DNA from 4 places in the Kitasatospora sp. NPDC058190 genome. Region 1 is predicted to be linked to each of the others. Evidence: riboswitches for the same ligand, from Rfam matches in the RefSeq annotation. Region 1 holds a riboswitch; each other region holds the start of a gene.
The links. Region 1 has a riboswitch for cobalamin ahead of ACFVWU_RS27235 (HoxN/HupN/NixA family nickel/cobalt transporter). Riboswitches for the same ligand answer to the same signal wherever they lie in the genome.
Positions count from the first base shown of each region.

Region 1 (4,200 bases):
CCGGCGGCGGGTTGCTGCTCATGCTGTGCGTCCAGCGGCTCGTCAACGTCGCCGTCGGCGGCACCGCGCTGCTGTTCGGCCTGCGCGGTACCGACACCTCCGAGCTGCTGCCCGAGCTGCGTGCCCGGCTGCCCCTGCTCACCGCCGTCGGGCTGGCCGACGTCGCCGGCAACGCCACGTACGCGATGGCCTCGCACAGCGGCTCGGCGGCGGTGGCCGCCGTGCTCGCCTCGCTCTACCCCGTGGTCACCGCGCTGCTGGCGCGCGGAGTGCTCAAGGAGCGGCTGCGCCCGGTCCAGGTGGTCGGCGCCGGGCTCGCCGTCGCGGGCACGCTGCTGCTCGCGGCAGCGTGACCGACGGGCTACTTCGCGGGCGTCCAGCGCTTCTCGACCCCGGCCAGCTTCCAGTAGGCGATCGCGATCGCCCACACCACCACGAACAGCCCGGCGATCGCGTACCCGACGTTGTCCAGCGAGATGTCCGCGATGAACCCGGTGACCGGGTCGGTCAGGTCGAGCTTCTCGTGCAGCACCCCGACCAGCTCGATGGTGCCGATGATGAAGGCCACCGCGATCGACAGCCCGGTGATGGTCAGGTTGTAGTACACCTTGCGCACCGGGTTGGAGAACGCCCACTGGTACGCGAAGTTCATGAAGGTCCCGTCCAGGGTGTCGAACAGACTCATCCCCGCCGCGAACAGCAGCGGCAGGCAGACGATCGCGTACCAGGGCAGCCCGGCCGCCGCACCCGAGCCGGCCATCACCATCAGGGTGACCTCGGTCGCGGTGTCGAAGCCCAGGCCCAGCACCATGCCCACCGGGAACATCTGCCCGGGCCGGGTGATCGAGCGGGTCGCCCGGTTCAGCACCCGGGCCATGAGGCCGCGCGAGTTGAGGTGCTCCTCCAGCTGCGCCTCGTCGTACTTCCCGGCCCGCATCGAGCGGAACACCTTGAGGATGCCGAGCAGCGCCGCCAGGTTGAGCGCGCCGATCAGGTAGAGGAAGGCGCCGGAGGCCGTGGTGCCGACCAGCCCGAGCCACTTGTGGGTGGCCGAGTCGTCGTCCATCAGCGTGTTCGCCAGCTGGGCGCCGCCCGCCACCAGGGCGGCCATGATGACCACCATCGAGGAGTGCCCGAGGGCGAACCAGAACCCGACCGAGACCGGCCGCTTGCCGTCCGCCATCAGTTTGCGGGTGGTGTTGTCGATCACCGCGATGTGGTCGGCGTCGAAGGCGTGCCGCATGCCGAGGGTGTACGCGGTGATACCCAGGCCCACCCCGAAGACCTGGGTGCCGACGGCGTAGTTGTGCGGCGCGACCAGGAAGACGAGCGTCCCGAAGGCCACCACGTGCATGGCCAGGATCACCCCCATCAGCCCGGCCGTGCGGATGGTGTCCTCGCGCTTCCACCGGAAGGTGGGCAGGACGGAAGGGGCCGCCTCCGTAGGAGTGGCGGTTTCGGGCAGGGTCATCTTCGGATCACGCTCCAGCACCTCGTGGAATGACTTCGTGAGATGCCGTGGCCGGTCTCCTGGCTTACGGGACTTCCGGACCCGCCTTCCCAGGCGCACGAGGCGCCCAGTGGCACGTGGGTTCGGACAACTCTCCCCCGATCACAGTGGCGAGGGCCGCTCCGGACTGGGACCCCTGAGGGTCCGTCACCGGTCTTCCCGAGCACCACGGCGGGGAACACCGTAGGGCTCCGGCTGCACCCTCGCAAGGCTGCGCACCTGTGCAGGTGTCCAGGATCACAGGCCTCTGCCTGCAAGAATGTCCGCATGCATCTCGTACCGGCCGACCGCGCGGGCCACCGCACCATCGACGGCCACCGGGTCTGCGAGGCCATCGCCGCGATCGGCGACACCGCGCACGTCCGGTCCTGGGCCGAGCGGTTCTCCCTGCTCGCCGACCCCGGACGGCTCGCCCTGCTGCTCGCTCTGCACCGGGCCGGCCCGCTCGCCGTCACCGACCTGGCGGTTGCCACCGGCATGCGCGACCCCGCCGTCTCCCAGGCCCTGCGACTGCTGCGCACGGCGGGCGTGGTCACCGGGGACAAGGACGGACGCGTGGTGCGCTACCGGCTCGTGGACGACAGCATGCGCCCCCTCCTCGACGAGTGCGCCGCCGGAGAGCACCACGAACCCACCGCAGCGGCGGGCTGACCGACACTCGGGCCCGACCGTCTCTCGCGAGGGGCACCCCGGGAGCGGCCCGGATGAGTACGATCATGAGGTGCCGTCCCACCCCCACGTCTGGCCCGCCGACCGCTGGAACACCCGCCCGGTCAAGGCCCGCGTGCTGGCGGTCGCCCGCACCCTCACCTCGGCGACCCGGGTCCTGGACGTCCTCACCCTGCTGAACCAGGACGGCATCGAGCGGTACTTCACCGTCAACCCCGGCTCCGCCTTCGCCGACCGTGGCCTCACCGACTACCTGCGCGGCCTGCCCGGCTACACCGTGCTGGAGTGGGAGGACGCCGTCCGCCGCCGCTTCGACCTGGCCGTCGCCTGCGCCGTCCACGCCTCCATGCACCGGCTGGACGCCCACCTGGTCGTCCTCCCGCACGGTGCCGGCTACAACCGCCTGGTCACCGAGTCCACCGGCGACACGGTCAGCGCCGCGGGGCTGTCCCGCAACGAACTCACCCACCGGGGGCGGGTGTTCGTGGACGTCCTCGGTCTCTCCCACCCCGAGCAGCTGGACCGGCTGCGGGTCTCCTGCCCCGAGGCCCTGGACGTCGCCCGGGTCGTCGGCGACCCGTGCTTCGACCGGATCCTCGGCAGCGAACGCTCCCGGGACGCCTACCGCGCCGCACTCGGCGCCGTCGACGGCCGCCGGCTCGTCGTCGTCAACTCCACCTGGAGCGGGCACTCGTTACTCGGCCGCCGCCCCGACCTGCCCCGCCGTCTGGTCCGCCGGCTGCCCGCCGACGAGTACACGGTGGCCGTCGTGCTGCACCCCAACATCTGGAGCCGGCACGACCCCGAGGCGCTGCTCGACGACGCCCGCCGGATGGGCCTGCGGCTGATCCCGCCGCACCAGGGCTGGCAGGCCGCGCTGGTCGCCGCCGACTGCCTGATCGGCGACCACGGCTCGGTCTCCGTCTACGGCGCCGCCCTGGGCCGCCGCACCCTGCTGGTCGCCACCGGCGCCGCCGAACTCGACCCGCACTCCCCCAGCTACGCCTTCGGCCAGGCCGCGCCCGTCCTCGACCCGGACGGCGACCTCGCCGCCCAGCTCGAACAGGCCCTGGCCCGGGACCCGGCCGACCTCAGCGACATCACCGACCGCTCGCTCGCCCACCGCGGCGAATCCGCCCGGCTGCTGCGCCCGCTGCTCTACTCCTTCCTGGAGCGCCTGGACGAGCCCGAGGGCGAACCCGTCCTGCCGCCCTACCCCAAGCCCGTCCCGCGCCCCGGCGGCACCGACCGGCCCACCGCGTACGACGTCGAGGGCAAGAGCGAGGGGACGGAAGTCAGCCTGCGGCGCTACCCGTTCGACCCGAACGACCCCACCCCGCGCGGCTTCCACGCGCTCACCGACGACCACCCGGGCGACGCCCTGCGCTACACCGCCGAGGTCCTCGCCCGCACCGAGCCGCACGCCGAACACCCCGCCACCCACTGGCTCGCCGACACCGCCGTCGAACTCCCCGGCCTCGCCGTCGCGGTGGCCGCCCTCGGCCCGGCCCGCCACCTGCTCAGGCTGCACACCGGCCGGCTGCTGGAGGCCCTCGCCGAACGGGACTTCGGCCGTGCCGAGCCCGTCCTCGACCCGCTGCTGCTCGGCTCCGCCGTGGCCTCCTGGCTCGCCGACGGCGGCGACCCGGCCGGCCTGCCCGAACACGGCCTCACCGTCCGCACCGGCGAGCACCGCACCCGGGTGTCCTTCCGGACCGGTCCTTAAGGCCGCAGCTCCCGCAGCTCCCGCAGCCGGGCGCGGCTGCGCTCCGCCAGCTCGGGGTCGTCCAGCTCCTCGGCCAGGGCCACCAGCAGGGTGTGGGCCTGGGCCTCCTTGGGGTGCTGCTTGCGCTCCCCGGCCCGGCGGGCGCAGTCACCCGCGGCCGCGACGGCGAGGTCGAGCCGCCCGAGCGCGCGGTGAGCCCGGGCTCGGACCAGCGGCAGCTTCATCAGCATGTCGTGGTCCGCGGTGGCCTCGGCCCGCGCGGCGGCCTCGGCCAGCACGGTCAGCGCCTGCTCCG
Region 1 is NZ_JBHVVI010000066.1:43,084-47,283, forward strand. Features, by position in the region: gene ACFVWU_RS27230 (EamA family transporter) at 1-353, shown strand, start outside; gene ACFVWU_RS27235 (HoxN/HupN/NixA family nickel/cobalt transporter) at 362-1,471, opposite strand; cobalamin riboswitch at 1,503-1,696, opposite strand; gene ACFVWU_RS27240 (ArsR/SmtB family transcription factor) at 1,778-2,161, shown strand; gene ACFVWU_RS27245 (hypothetical protein) at 2,232-3,905, shown strand; gene ACFVWU_RS27250 (AAA family ATPase) at 3,902-4,200, opposite strand, start outside.

Region 2 (4,200 bases), on a different contig from region 1:
CGTCCCAGGCCTGGATCGAGGTCTGGTCGACGATCCGGCCGTCCCGCAGGTCGGCCATCGAGGACATCAGCACCCGCACGCCGTCGGGATAACGGCAGGACTCCAGGAAGGCGACGTGGTCGCCCTGGACCACCACCTGTTCCAGCTTGTGGGTCATCTCGCGGCCGTAGACGTCGTTCAGCATGGCGCCGATCTCGTCCAGTCCGTGCATCACCAGGGGGTGGCTGGGCTGGGTCTTGCGGTCGACCACGCGCAGTTCGGCGTCCTCGGCGTACAGGGCCAGCAGGGCCTCGGAGTCGCAGCGCTCGATGCCCTCGCGCAGGGCCCGGGTGTCGAAGGCGGACGGCGCCGCCATGGTGGTCATGATCTCGGTCCTCCGGTCGGGTCCGTCGGCTCGTACCTCTGAGCGTACGCCCGGCGGACCCGGTCGGAAGCGGTGCTGCCCGGGCCGGTCAGCGGGCCGGGACGGTGCGCAGGTAGTCGGCCAGGGTGCTGATCGCGGCCGGGTTGCGCGGGCTCTCGACCAGGTCGACGTAGTCCATGACCACGATCACCTCGGGGTCGCGCCGCACCACGCTCTCCCAGCCCGCGGTGACCCAGGTGTCGGCGAGGTCGCCCATGATGTTGGCCCCGCCGGCCTTGTCGATGATCTGGTCGGCGGCGGCGAACTTCCCGGCGGTGTACGGCTTGTCCTGCCCGCTGTCGTACAGGAAGACGGACGGACGGCGCTCGGGCTGCGGGACGGCGGCGATCTTCGCCTTGAAGTCGGAGACCAGGCGGTCGGCGCGGTCCCTGACGTCGAAGATCTCGCCGAGGTTGGCGAGGTCGGTGTAGAGCGCCTCCAGCGGGTCCATCACCCCGCGCTCGGGGCCCTTGCCGCTGCGGCAGGACTCGCTGAGCACGTAGGAGTCGATGCCGAGGGCCTTGAACGCCTGCGGGGTGACCCCGCTGCCCTCGTCGAAGCCGTAGTGCCAGCCGGCGAAGACCAGGTCGGCCTTGGCGTCCAGCGCGATCTCCTTGGTGAGCACCTTCTTGGAGAGCCAGGTGGTCTGCTGGTACCCGTCCTTCCAGGCCGCCTTGTCGACCCGGCCCTTGTCGTCGGGCATGACGTAGCCGGCCATCCGGTCGGCGAGGCCGAGGGAGAACATCAGCTCGGCCATGTTGACGTCGTTGGTCACCACCCGGGCGGGCTTCTGCGCGAAGGTGAGCCGCTCCCCGCAGTCGTCCACGGTCACCGGGTAGTGGGCGGAGGCGGTGGGGGCCGCGGTGGGGGTGATCCGCGCGCCGCAGGCGGTGAGTCCCAGGGTGAGCAGGGCGGCGGCGGCAACGGCCTTGGTGCGCATGTCACTTCTTCCGGATCGGAGCGGTCTTCGAGTGGTTCAGGGGAGGCGGTCGAACAGCAGCTGGAGGGCGCCGGTGTCCGGATGCCGGACCTGGGTGGCCCGGACGCCGAACACCTCGGCCAGCAGGGCGGGTCGGAGCACCTCGTGGGGCGTCCCGGCGAGGACGAAGGGGTCGGCGAGCGCGTTGCGCACCAGCGCCTGGACGGCGACGCCGGTGGCGGCCAGTCCGGCGCCGACCACGGCGGCCAGGACGGTGCGCGGCAGTCGGATCTCCCAGACGATGGCGTACCCGGCCGCCTCGCTCGCGTCCAGCCGACCGCCCGTCAGTCCGGCGCCCAGGAGCCGCAGGACGCGGGGGAGTTGGATCCCGGAGGAGCCGAACGCGACTCCGCAGACCAGGGAGAGCAGCAGGGCGGCGGCGAGGCCGACGGCGAGCGGGAGCGTGGGTATTCGGCGAGCAGGCGAACTGCTGTCCACGAGAGGATCGCGCCTTGCCTCGGGCCGCGGGTGTGCCGGGGCGGGCGCCGGCCGGGGGCGTGCCCGGGCGCCTTCCCCTCGCAGTCCACGGCGAGTTGTCGGGAGTTCAGTGGCCGAGGGCGATCGGGCTGGCGCGGACGCGGGGGGTGCTCCCGGGGCCGTGCTCACCGTTGCGGGTCAGCGCCGGATTCGCACCGGACTTCCCCCTCGGACGCCCTGGCGGCATAACAGTCACTCAGGCCAGGCAGCCCTTACCGGGCATGGATCGGGCGTGAACGCACGACCGCCCCCGTCCGACGGGCGGACGGGGGCGGCCGGGTGGCGACGCGTCAGGCTCAGGCCTGCTTGGTCTCCCAGAAGATCTTGTCGACCTCGGCGATCAGGTCCAGCAGGGCCTGGCCGGTGGCCGGGTCGGTGGACGCCTTGGCGGCCGAGGCGGCCTTCAGGGTGTCGTTGATCAGCTTGTGCAGCTGGGGGTACTTCTCGAAGTGCGGGGCCTTGAAGTAGTCGCTCCACAGCACCGAGATGTGGTGCTTGACGGCCTCGGCGCGCTGCTCCTTGATGATGATGGCGCGGGCGCGGAAGTGCGGGTCCTCGTTGGCCTGGTACTTCTCCTGGGTGGCCTTGACCGACTCGGCCTCAAGCTTGGCCTGCGCCGGGTCGTACACGCCGCAGGGCAGGTCGCAGTGGGCGTGAGCGGTGGCGCGAGGTGCAAACAGACGAGAGAACATGGGAGTCCTTCCTTAGATCGTCTTCCCGCGCCCGAGATTACCCTTCCGTCCGCCGGGTTTCGCGATCGGGCGGTGGGCCTAGGGCGAAAGGCGGACCCGGAACCGGGGTAATCCGGACATCGAACGGATGACGGTCCGTACGGCAGACTGGGTGCGGACGGTCCGGGAGGAGGAGTCGTGGCGCGGAGCGCGGACCCGCAGGGTGGTGCGGGCGGCGGCGTGGTGCCGTTCGGGCTGATCGACGTGGCGGGCCCGTCGATGGTCCCGACCCTGCGCGAGGGCGACCAGCTGCTGGTCCGCTACGGCGCGCCGATCCGGCCGGGCGCGGTGGTGCTGTTCCGGCACCCCCTCCAGCAGGACCTGCTGGTGGTGAAGCGGGCGGCCGAGCGCCGCCCGAAGGGCTGGTGGCTGCTGTCCGACAACCGGCCGGTGGACAGTGACAGCCGCAGTTACGGCCCGGTCCCGGACGAGCTGGTGCTCGGCCGGGTGCTGCTGCGGCTGCGCCCGAGCCCGGCCTGGCTGGCGCCGGGCCGCCGGCTGGAGCGGCTGCTGCTCAGCCCCCGGCTGGCCCGGGTGCCGGGCCTGGCCCGCCGTCTCGGGGTCTTCGTCGAGGAGCTCTGAGGCCTACTGCCCGGCGCTGAGCGCCGCCTCGGCCTCCTGGCGCTTGCGGGCCCGGTAGGCGGCCACGTTGGCGCGGGTCGCGCAGCGGTCCGAGCAGTAGCGGCGGGAGCGGTTGGTCGAGGTGTCCAGGTAGGCGTTGCGGCAGGGCGCGGCCTGGCAGATGCCGAGCCGGTCGGCGCCCAGCTCGGTGAGGTGGACGGCCAGGCCCATGCAGGCGACCGCGCTGAAGTGGGCGGTGGCGGTCGGCGAGTTGTCGGCCAGGTGCAGGTGCCAGCGCGGCCGGCCGGCGTCGTCCAGGTGGTCGTGCCCGGAGACCAGCGGGCTGACGGGGTACTCCATCAGCAGGCTGTTCAGCAGGTCGACGGCCCGGACCTCGTCCCCCTCGGCGGCGGCCTCGAACACCCCGCGCAGCCTGGTCCGTACGCCCCGCAGCCGGGGCACGTCGGACTCGTCGGCCAGTGCGGCGGCCCGGGAGGAGTCGGAGAACAGGGCGCGCACCGCGTCCACCGAGGTCAGCGTGTCGGTGCCGCGCTCGGGTTCCTCGGTGTTCACCAGCCGAACGGCGAGATCGGCGTACGAGGCGAGCTCCACGGCGGTCCTTCCAGAGATTTCGGTAACGGGCCGGATGGTTCCAGCCTATTACCCGGCTGGGGAAAACGTCGGCGCCCGGCAGGAAAGGTGCCTGCCGGGCGCCGATCGTGCGGGGTCAGAGCACCTTGGAGAGGAAGGCCCTGGTCCGCTCGTGCTGGGGGTTGGTGAGCACCTCGCGGGGGTTGCCGGACTCGACCACCACACCGCCGTCCATGAACACCAGCGCGTCGCCGACCTCGCGGGCGAAGCCCATCTCGTGGGTGACGACGATCATCGTCATCCCCTCCTCGGCCAGGCCGCGCATGACGTCCAGCACCTCGCCGACCAGCTCCGGGTCGAGCGCGGAGGTGGGCTCGTCGAAGAGCATCAGCTTGGGCTTCATGGCCAGCGCGCGGGCGATGGCCACGCGCTGCTGCTGGCCGCCGGAGAGCTGCGAG
Region 2 is NZ_JBHVVI010000120.1:6,963-11,162, forward strand. Features, by position in the region: gene ACFVWU_RS36695 (nuclear transport factor 2 family protein) at 1-364, opposite strand, end outside; gene ACFVWU_RS36700 (ABC transporter substrate-binding protein) at 453-1,343, opposite strand; partial or broken gene ACFVWU_RS36705 (iron chelate uptake ABC transporter family permease subunit) at 1,503-1,820, opposite strand; cobalamin riboswitch at 1,921-2,054, opposite strand; gene sodN (superoxide dismutase, Ni) at 2,156-2,551, opposite strand; gene sodX (nickel-type superoxide dismutase maturation protease) at 2,810-3,172, shown strand; gene ACFVWU_RS36720 (CGNR zinc finger domain-containing protein) at 3,176-3,763, opposite strand; gene ACFVWU_RS36725 (amino acid ABC transporter ATP-binding protein) at 3,879-4,200, opposite strand, start outside.
Region 2: another riboswitch for cobalamin. It lies ahead of ACFVWU_RS36705 (iron chelate uptake ABC transporter family permease subunit); the one in region 1 lies ahead of ACFVWU_RS27235 (HoxN/HupN/NixA family nickel/cobalt transporter).

Region 3 (4,200 bases), on a different contig from region 1:
GAAGTAGCGACAGCGGTTGATCCGGGCAGCGTTGAAACGCGCACCAAGCCAGTCTTCTACTCGCGACAGGGGTCCAACCTTCTTGGCAACTTGAGTAATCGGCTGACCAAGGGCCTTACCGATTGCAGCAGTTACCTTGGGAGCGTTGGAGTACTTAAGAGCAATCGATCCCTTATTGGCAGCTCGCCGAGTTCACCAAGGCCTGCGGCGGGACCGCGCGGCCTTGGCCGTGAGCGGCCGAGCCCGCAGGTAGCGTCTCACTGGCTGTGAGGTGGGCTCCCCGGGCGGCGCGGGCCGCTGTCGGCGGGTACTGGCTCGACGGCCCGGCCGCCTCGGCGGCCTGCCCAGCCTGCGCGGACCCGTGCCCCAGGTCGCCCTGACGGTGCTGGGCGACCTGGGGTGACGCCGCGGCGCGGTGTCACGAGACGATGACCGCCATGTCCTGGTACGTCGCGTACCCGGCGTCGAAGGTGGCCTCGCTGATCCAGGACTCCCCGCGGTTCGGGTCGTCGATCAGGAGCTGGCCGTCACCGACCGCGGAGACGACCACGGTGTGCTCGGACGGCCCGGCGTAGAGCACCTGGCGGCCGTCGTAGGCGGTGTACGAGCCGGCCGCGACATCGCGCCAGCCGTAGTCGGCCCAGACGATCGCCGGATGGCCCGCGGCCACCTGCGCACGCAGCTGGGACGGGCTGATGCCCTGCCCCGCCTGCATGACCGAGAGGCCGTAGGACCGCGCGGCCTGGGCGACCGGCGGATAGTACACGCCGAAGCCGGTGCCGGCCGCCTCCGAGCCATTGGGGTCGCCCACGAAGGCACGGTACGGATCGCCGGACAGCGGACCGGAGACGCCCACCTGGTTGTGCACTTGGTCGACGCCGATCTGCGCGAGCACGGCCTGGTCCCCGACCTGGACGCCCCGGGCGGCCAGCACCATGCGCAGCGACGCCGCCTCGCAGTCGTTGCCCAGCTGCTGGGAAAGGAGCGAGACCCCGGTGGCGGCGGCGCCCGCGGGCGTGGGGCAGACCAGCGTGACCGCACCGGCCAGCGCGACGGCCAGTGCCGTCAACCGCCCGCCGCGCGGTAACCGCCTGAACCTGCGACGCGTGGGTTGCGGGTTCCCCGGGTACTCGCGGATGTACTGGCTCCTCGTCATGGCACTTCCCCTTCGCTGCCTTCCCCCGTTCCATGGCACCTCGTCCTCGCCCGTCTCGCAGCTGGGGAGGGCGGACACGCCGGTGGGGGCCCGCGGTGCGCGACCCCCACCGGGTTGTTCCTGGCCGGACGCCGAAGGACGGCCCGTGCCCGATCCGTCACGCAGCCGGTGTGCCTGGGCGCCAAGCCCCAGCCCGGTCCGGGCTCACCATTCCTCAATGGTCGCCGTGCTCCGGCGTGCAGGCGCCCCGGGGTGGGTCCTGTTGAACGCATCCGCAGCTGGGTGTCGTGCGGGGAGTCGATTCGCGGGTGGGATCGTCGACGCAGGGTGACGAGCACGCCACAGGTTGCCGACTCTGGACTTACATAGGACGTCCAACTATATGGTCGTTGGCAGGTCCACGGTGTCAGGGAAGCCGGTGTGAGTCCGGCACGGTCCCGCCAGTGTGACCGGGGAGTTCGTCCTCGCAGGAGATGGCCACTGGCAGCCAGCCGGGAAGGCCGGGGGACGGGCGTGGATCCGGGAGTCAGGATACCGGCCGCGGGTGGTTCGTGTTTTCCACGAGGATGGAGACGACACGCATGACTCCGGGCTGCTCCTGCTGTGTTGCCCTTGGTTGTCCGGTGCCGACGACTGCCGGGGCACGCCCGCTCTGACGGTTCGTCCAGCCGCCGTTGCCGTTGTGACGGGGCCGCACCACCGTGCGCCCGGCCACCTGCGGCGGCCTCCATTCCTCCTCTCCACAACCGCGCCTTCGAGACCACCCTGGCCGAGGGTGTGCGCTTCGAGCGCCGGCTGTTCCACGCCACGTTCGCCACTGCGGACCAGAAGGAGGGCATGGCGGCCTTCGCCGAGAAACGGCAGCCGAAGTTCCAGGGTCGGTGACGCTGGTGGTCCGCCGGTCGACCCCTTCACCGGCGGACCACCCCTGGCGGAACACGGATGTCTCATGTTCCGGACACGTTCGTGAATCCCCGTGTGTGGACGGACCGATTCCCTCTAAGCTGGCCGGGCAGCTGGTTCGCCCTGTCCGCCAGGCAGGGTGTCGTAAGAGGGAACCCGGTGACGCCTTTCAACTGGCCAGTCCGGGACTGCCCCGCAGCGGTGAGTGGGAACGACCGCCGTCATACGCACTGGGCCCGGGTCGGGTCTGGGAAGCGACGGCCAGTAGGTGTCCGCCCTTGACAGGGTGGGTGTGCCCGCGAGTCCGAAGACCTGCCCGCTGCCCGCCCGCGGACGATCCGCGTGCGGCCATCCGGTGACCTCGAGGGCGGGTCGGCGACCACACCAGGCGGTTCAGGCACGCACGTTCACGGCGGCCACCGCCCGGTTCGTCATCCCTTCGCGTTCTCGTCCCGTCCCCGGGTACTTGAGGAGCAAGACTCGCGAAGGAGAGTCCCTTGACCACGAAGTCCGCAGCCGCGGCAACCCTCGCCACCGTGCACGGCTACCCCCGCCAGGGCCGGGGCCGGGAGCTCAAGAAGGCCATCGAGGGCTACTGGAAGGGCGCGGTCACCGCCGAGGTGCTGCTGGCCACGGCCGCCGACCTGCGCCGGGGGAACTGGCAGCAGCTCGCCGACTCCGGCATCGAGGAGGTCCCGACCGGGGACTTCTCGCTCTACGACCACGTGCTGGACACCACCGTCGCCGTCGGCGCGATCCCCGCCCGGCACCGGGCCGCCGTCGAGGCCGACCCGCTGGACGGGTACTTCGCGATGGCGCGCGGTACCCAGGAGGTCGCGCCGTTGGAGATGACGAAGTGGTTCGACACCAACTACCACTACCTCGTGCCGGAGTTGGGCCCGGACACCGTCTTCGCCGCGTACTCGGCCAAGGCGGTCGGTGAGCTCACCGAGGCCGTCGAGCTCGGCCATAACGCCCGTCCGGTCCTGGTTGGCCCGGTGACCTACCTGCTGCTGGCCAAGCCGGCGCCCGGAGTCGCCGCCGACTTCCAGCCGATCACCCTGCTGGACCGGCTGCTGCCGGTGTATGCCGAGCTGCTCGCGGCGCTGAAGGCCGCCGGCGCGGAGTGGGTGCAGTTGGACGAGCCGGCACTGGTGCAGGACCGCACCCCGGCCGAGCTCAACGCCGCGGCCCGCGCCTACCGTGACCTCGGCACTCTCACCGACCGTCCGAAGCTGCTGGTCGCGAGCTACTTCGACCGCCTCGGCGACGCCCTGCCGGTCCTCGCCAAGGCTCCGGTCGAGGGCCTCGCCCTGGACTTCACCGGACCGGCCGCCGCCAACCTGGACGACCTCGCCGCCGTGGGCGGGCTGCCCGGCAAGCGCCTGGTGGCCGGGGTGATCGACGGACGCAACATCTGGATCAACGACCTGGAGAAGTCGCTGGCCACCCTGGCCACCCTGCTCGGCCTCGCCGACCGGGTCGACGTCGCCCCGTCCTGCTCCCTCCTGCACGTGCCCATCGACGCCACACTCGAACGCGACATCGACCCGCAGATCGCCCGCTGGCTCGCCTTCGCCAAGCAGAAGGCCACCGAGGCGGCCCTGCTGGCCCGTGGTCTGCGCGAGGGCACCGCCGCGATCGCCGCCGACCTCGCCGCCAACCGCGCCGACCTCGCCTCCCGGGCCAACTCGCCGATCACCCGCGACCCGGCCGTCCGTGTCCGGACCGCCGCCGTTACCGAGGCCGACACTCGCCGTGCTCAGGCCCACCCGCAGCGGGCCGAGGCCCAGCGGGCCCGGCTGGGCCTGCCGCTGCTGCCGATCACCACGATCGGCTCCTTCCCGCAGACCACCGAACTGCGTATCGCCCGCGCCGACTTGAGCGCCGGACGGATCGACGCCGCCGGCTACCGCGAGCGGATGGAGGAGGAGGTTCGCGAGGTCATCGCCTACCAGGAGAAGGCCGGCCTGGACGTCCTCGTCCACGGCGAGCCCGAACGCAACGACATGGTGCAGTACTTCGCCGAGCAGCTCACCGGCTATCTGGCGACCCGGCACGGCTGGGTGCAGTCCTACGGCACCCGCTACGTCCGCCCGCCGGTCCTCGCCGGGGACATCTCCCGCCCGCACCCGATGACC
Region 3 is NZ_JBHVVI010000100.1:12,947-17,146, reverse strand. Features, by position in the region: gene ACFVWU_RS33985 (C39 family peptidase) at 419-1,156, opposite strand; cobalamin riboswitch at 1,523-1,714, shown strand; partial or broken gene ACFVWU_RS33980 (enoyl-CoA hydratase-related protein) at 1,901-2,041, shown strand; cobalamin riboswitch at 2,157-2,394, shown strand; gene metE (5-methyltetrahydropteroyltriglutamate--homocysteine S-methyltransferase) at 2,557-4,200, shown strand, end outside.
Region 3: another riboswitch for cobalamin. It lies ahead of metE (5-methyltetrahydropteroyltriglutamate--homocysteine S-methyltransferase); the one in region 1 lies ahead of ACFVWU_RS27235 (HoxN/HupN/NixA family nickel/cobalt transporter).

Region 4 (4,200 bases), on a different contig from region 1:
CGCGGCCAGGCCCATGTTGGCGATGTCCCGGTCGCGCAGGTTGATCTCGGCGGGCGAGCCGGCGCCCTCGCAGACCACCACGTCGAAGCGGCGGCGCAGGTCCGCCAGGCACTCCAGGGAGCGTTCCAGTAGGACGGGCTTGCGCTCCCGGTAGTCCAGCGCGCCCACCTCGGCCACCGGCCTGCCGAGCAGCACCACCTGGCTGCGGCCGTCCGCACCGGGCTTGAGCAGCACCGGGTTCATCGCCGCCTCCGGCTCCACCCGCGCGGCCTGGGCCTGCATCGCCTGGGCGCGGCCGATCTCGGCGCCGTCGGCGGTGACGAAGGAGTTCAGCGACATGTTCTGCGCCTTGAACGGCGCGACCCGCACGCCCTGGCGGGCCAGCCAGCGGCAGATCCCGGCCGTCACCACGCTCTTGCCCGCGTCCGAGGTCGTCCCGGCGACCAGCAGCGCGTTCGTCATGCCCCACCCCTCTTCATCAGGAGCCGCAGCAGGACGTGCCCCGCGACCGTCGTACCCAGCGCCAGCGCGCCCACCCGCCGGGACAGCGTGCAGGCCCGCTCGATGTCGTCCACCGTCACCGGCCGCAACTCCGCGCCCAGCACCGGCCGGTGCTCCACCCTGTGCCCGTAGTCGAGCGTTCCGCCCAGCCGGACGCCCACCGCGCCGGCGAAGGCCGACTCGGCCTGGCCCGCGTTCGGGCTCGGGTGCGCGGAGCCGTCCCGCCGCCAGACCCGCCAGGCGGTCCGGGGCTCGGGTGCGGCGGCCACCGTCAGCAGCGCGGTGAGCCGGGCGCCCGGCCAGCCGGCCACGTCGTCCAGCCGGGCCGAGGCCCAGCCGAAGCGGGCGTAGCGGGGCGAGCGGTGGCCCACCATCGCGTCCAGGGTGTTCACCGCGCGGAAGGCCAGCAGGCCCGGCGTGCCCGCCAGGGCGCCCCAGGTCAGCGCGTTCACCACGGCGTCGGCGGTGTTCTCGGCCACCGACTCGACCACGGCCCGGGCGATCTGCTGTCCGTCCAGCGCGCTCGGGTCCCGCCCGCACAGGTGCGGCAGCCGTTCCCGGGCGGCCGTCAGATCGCCCGCGGCGAGGGAGCGGCCGATGGTGCGCGCCTCCCGGGTCAGCGAGGTGCCGCCGAGCACCGTCCAGGTCGCCGCCGCGGCCAGTGCCGCCCGCCCCAGCGGACGGCGGCCCACCGTACGGTCCAGGGCCAGCGCGCCGGCCGCTACCGTGCCCACGCACAGCGCCGTGTACGCCGTCCCGGCCGTGCGGTCGTCGCGCCACAGGCGCCGTTCGAGGCGGGTCGCGGCGTTGCCGAAGAGCGCGACGGGGTGGCCGCGGCGGGGGTCGGCGAAGCGGGCGTCGACGGCGTAGCCCGCGACGGCGCCCAGCGCGAAGGCGGCGGCGCGGGTCAGCGGGCGCACGGCGGTGGGCAGCTCGGGGTCCGACGGGGCGGGGCAGGCTGCATCGCGTGCGTGTCCTCACTCAGGGTCCGCGCCCTGGATCGACGTACCGGGGGCGAGAGTCTCCTGGCTTCCGGGTCGGACGCACCCCCGGAGCCTTCCAGCAGCCTGCCAGCAATGACTGACGGCCCGCCGTGGCACCTTCCGAGCGTGCTCCCCGGTGACAGTGGCGGGACCGCGCCGGACTCGCACCGGCTTCCTCTCCATGCCTCCGTTTGGCGCAAGGATCCCATCACGCGGCCGATCCACGCGTCAACCGAGGTCACGGAGGGGTTGGTCACACGGCGGCCACCCGGCGGCCGGGTGTCGTCACTGTGCGATCGCCCAGCGCGGCGGATGGCCCGTCAGTCCCGCTTCGTGCGTTCTGGGGCTGGGGGCGCGCCGAGGGCCGCGCCTACCGTTCGGTGCCATGCGCCGCAGAAAGACCCCCGCCGCCGCCCCGCCCCCGGTGCCGTTCTCGCCCGAGGCCGCACGCGCCCACCGGGTCGGCCTCGGCCTGACCCCCGAACAGGTCGCCGAGGGCATGGCCGCCCACGGCGTACGGCTGCTGTTCGGCCACGTCCTCGCCTGGGAGAACGGCGACCTGCGGCCCGGCGAGGCCGAGCTCATCGCCCTTGCCCGCGTCCTCTGGTGTCCCGCCGCCGACCTGATGGGCGCCCGCCCGACGCGTCTGCGGGACCACCGCATCGCCCGCGAACTCGGCCAGGAGGCCGTGGCCGAACGCGTCGGCATGTCCCTGCCCGCCTACCGGGAGGCCGAACTGACCGGCCACTGGGACGGCGACCCGGACCAGACCCACGCCCTCGCCCAGGTCCTCGGCCTGCGGCTGACCGAGCTGGTCGAGGCCACCGGCCGCGCCGAGGCCCTGGACCGGCTGCTGCGCCAGTGCGTCGCCGGCCGCTGGCAGCCCCAGCTCCGCGCCCTCGCCCGCCTCGTCCCCGTCCCCGAGCCGGACCTCGCGGCCGTCCTCCCCGTCCTCCACCAGGAACACCACGTCCCCACCCACTGGGGCACCCCCAGCGTGCCCCGCACCCCCGCCCCGCCGCTCACCCCCCGGTTCTGGCAGCTGCTCGCGGCCCAGCCGACGGCCGTTCCGGTCTGACGCTCCCCTTCCTCCCCCATCCCCCGGACGGCCTAGTCCGGTGGCCGGGGGTGCGCGACCCCGGTGAACTGGTGTACGAACACCGTCCGGTCCGTGGAGCAGAGCGGGGAACGATATGCGTTGGCGAACCGCAGCGGTCGTGGCGGCCGCCGTCGTCGGGGCCGGGGCCGTCGTCCTGGTGATCGGCCGCCGGGCCTCCGAGCGGGTGGTCCGTCCGGGCGCGGGGCCGGCGGCGGGGCCGGGTGCGGGGGCGGCCGTGCGGGAGTCCGGGCCCATCCTCGTGCAGAGCCTCGCCGCCGGCCGGGTCACCTTCACCCGCCGCCCCGAGAGCCTGCGGCGCGGCCGCTGGGCCGTCGAGTGGGAGGGCGGCGGGCACGCGGTGGTCGAGGAGATCCTGCACAGCGACGAGCAGGGCGTCACCCGGCGGCTCGTCCGCGCCGACCGGGGCACCCTCACGCCCGGCACCGAGGTGCACTTCACCCCCCGCGTGCTGCTCGGCGACCCCACCGAGGCGCTCGGCCTGGCCTTCAGCGACACCAGCGCCGACGGCGAGCTGGGTGCCCTCCCGGCCTGGCACCTCGACGGCAAGCGCGGCACCTGGGTGATCCTCGTCCACGGCACCGAGGCCGACCGCCAGCAGACCCTCCCGGTCCTGCCCGTCCTCGACCGCCTCGGCCTGCCCGTCCTCGCCGTCACCTACCGCGGCGACGCGGGCGCCCCCGCCTCCCCGGACGGGTTGAGCCACTTCGGCGCGACCGAGTGGCGCGACGTCGAGTCGGCGATACGGCTGGCGCTCGACCACGGCGCGGGCCGGGTGATCCTGTACGGCTGGTCGTCGGGCGCCACCACGGTCCTGCACGCGGCGGCCCGCTCCGCGTGGGCGCCCACCATCAGCGGGCTGATCCTCGACTCGCCCGTCCTCGACCTGCCCGCCTCCGCCCGCCGCGACGCCGCCCGGGCCGGCTTCACGGGCGTCGCCGCCGAGCTGGGCGCCCTGGCCGCCGAGGGCCGCACCGGCGTCGACCTCGCCGACTTCGCGCGGCTCGCCGAGGGCGCGGACCTGCACGTCCCCACGCTGGTGCTGCACAGTCCCAGCGACCGGACAGCCCCGTTCGGTGCCGCCCAGCGCCTCGCGGCCGCCCGGCCGGACGTGGTCAACCTGCAGACCTTCCCGGGCGCCGACCACGCCGCCCTGTGGAACTCCGCCCCCGACCACTACACCGAACTCCTCCGCCGCTGGCTCACCCCCCTGCTCTGACGGCGCCCGCCCCGGCTTCGGGGGCCAAATTTGGCCCTGCGGGCGAGCGTCGACCCATCCGACTTCCCCCCCCCCCCCCGCGACAGCCCCCTGACCGCCCGTCGCCGCCCCGGGACGCACCACCGGCCCGGGGCGGCCGCGGCTGCGCCCCGCCGTCCGCGTGACCCCCGTTCGATTCGCTGTCCGGATCGCGCCCCCGGCACGGCTCCCGCCCGCGCACCAGAAGTCGGCCCGGCCGACTTCCCGTGCCGAAACCCCCGTCCCCAGGCACGTGCCGCCTGGCCGGATCCCCACCCACCGCGCCTCCGCACACCCCCGTCCGACACGCAGCGTGACCGGCCGGACGGGCACCGCGACGCCCGGCCGCAACCCTGGCATGG
Region 4 is NZ_JBHVVI010000018.1:42,878-47,077, reverse strand. Features, by position in the region: gene ACFVWU_RS11385 (cobyric acid synthase) at 1-462, opposite strand, end outside; gene ACFVWU_RS11380 (cobalamin biosynthesis protein) at 459-1,421, opposite strand; cobalamin riboswitch at 1,520-1,663, opposite strand; gene ACFVWU_RS11375 (helix-turn-helix domain-containing protein) at 1,870-2,562, shown strand; gene ACFVWU_RS11370 (alpha/beta hydrolase family protein) at 2,678-3,820, shown strand.
Region 4: another riboswitch for cobalamin. It lies ahead of ACFVWU_RS11380 (cobalamin biosynthesis protein); the one in region 1 lies ahead of ACFVWU_RS27235 (HoxN/HupN/NixA family nickel/cobalt transporter).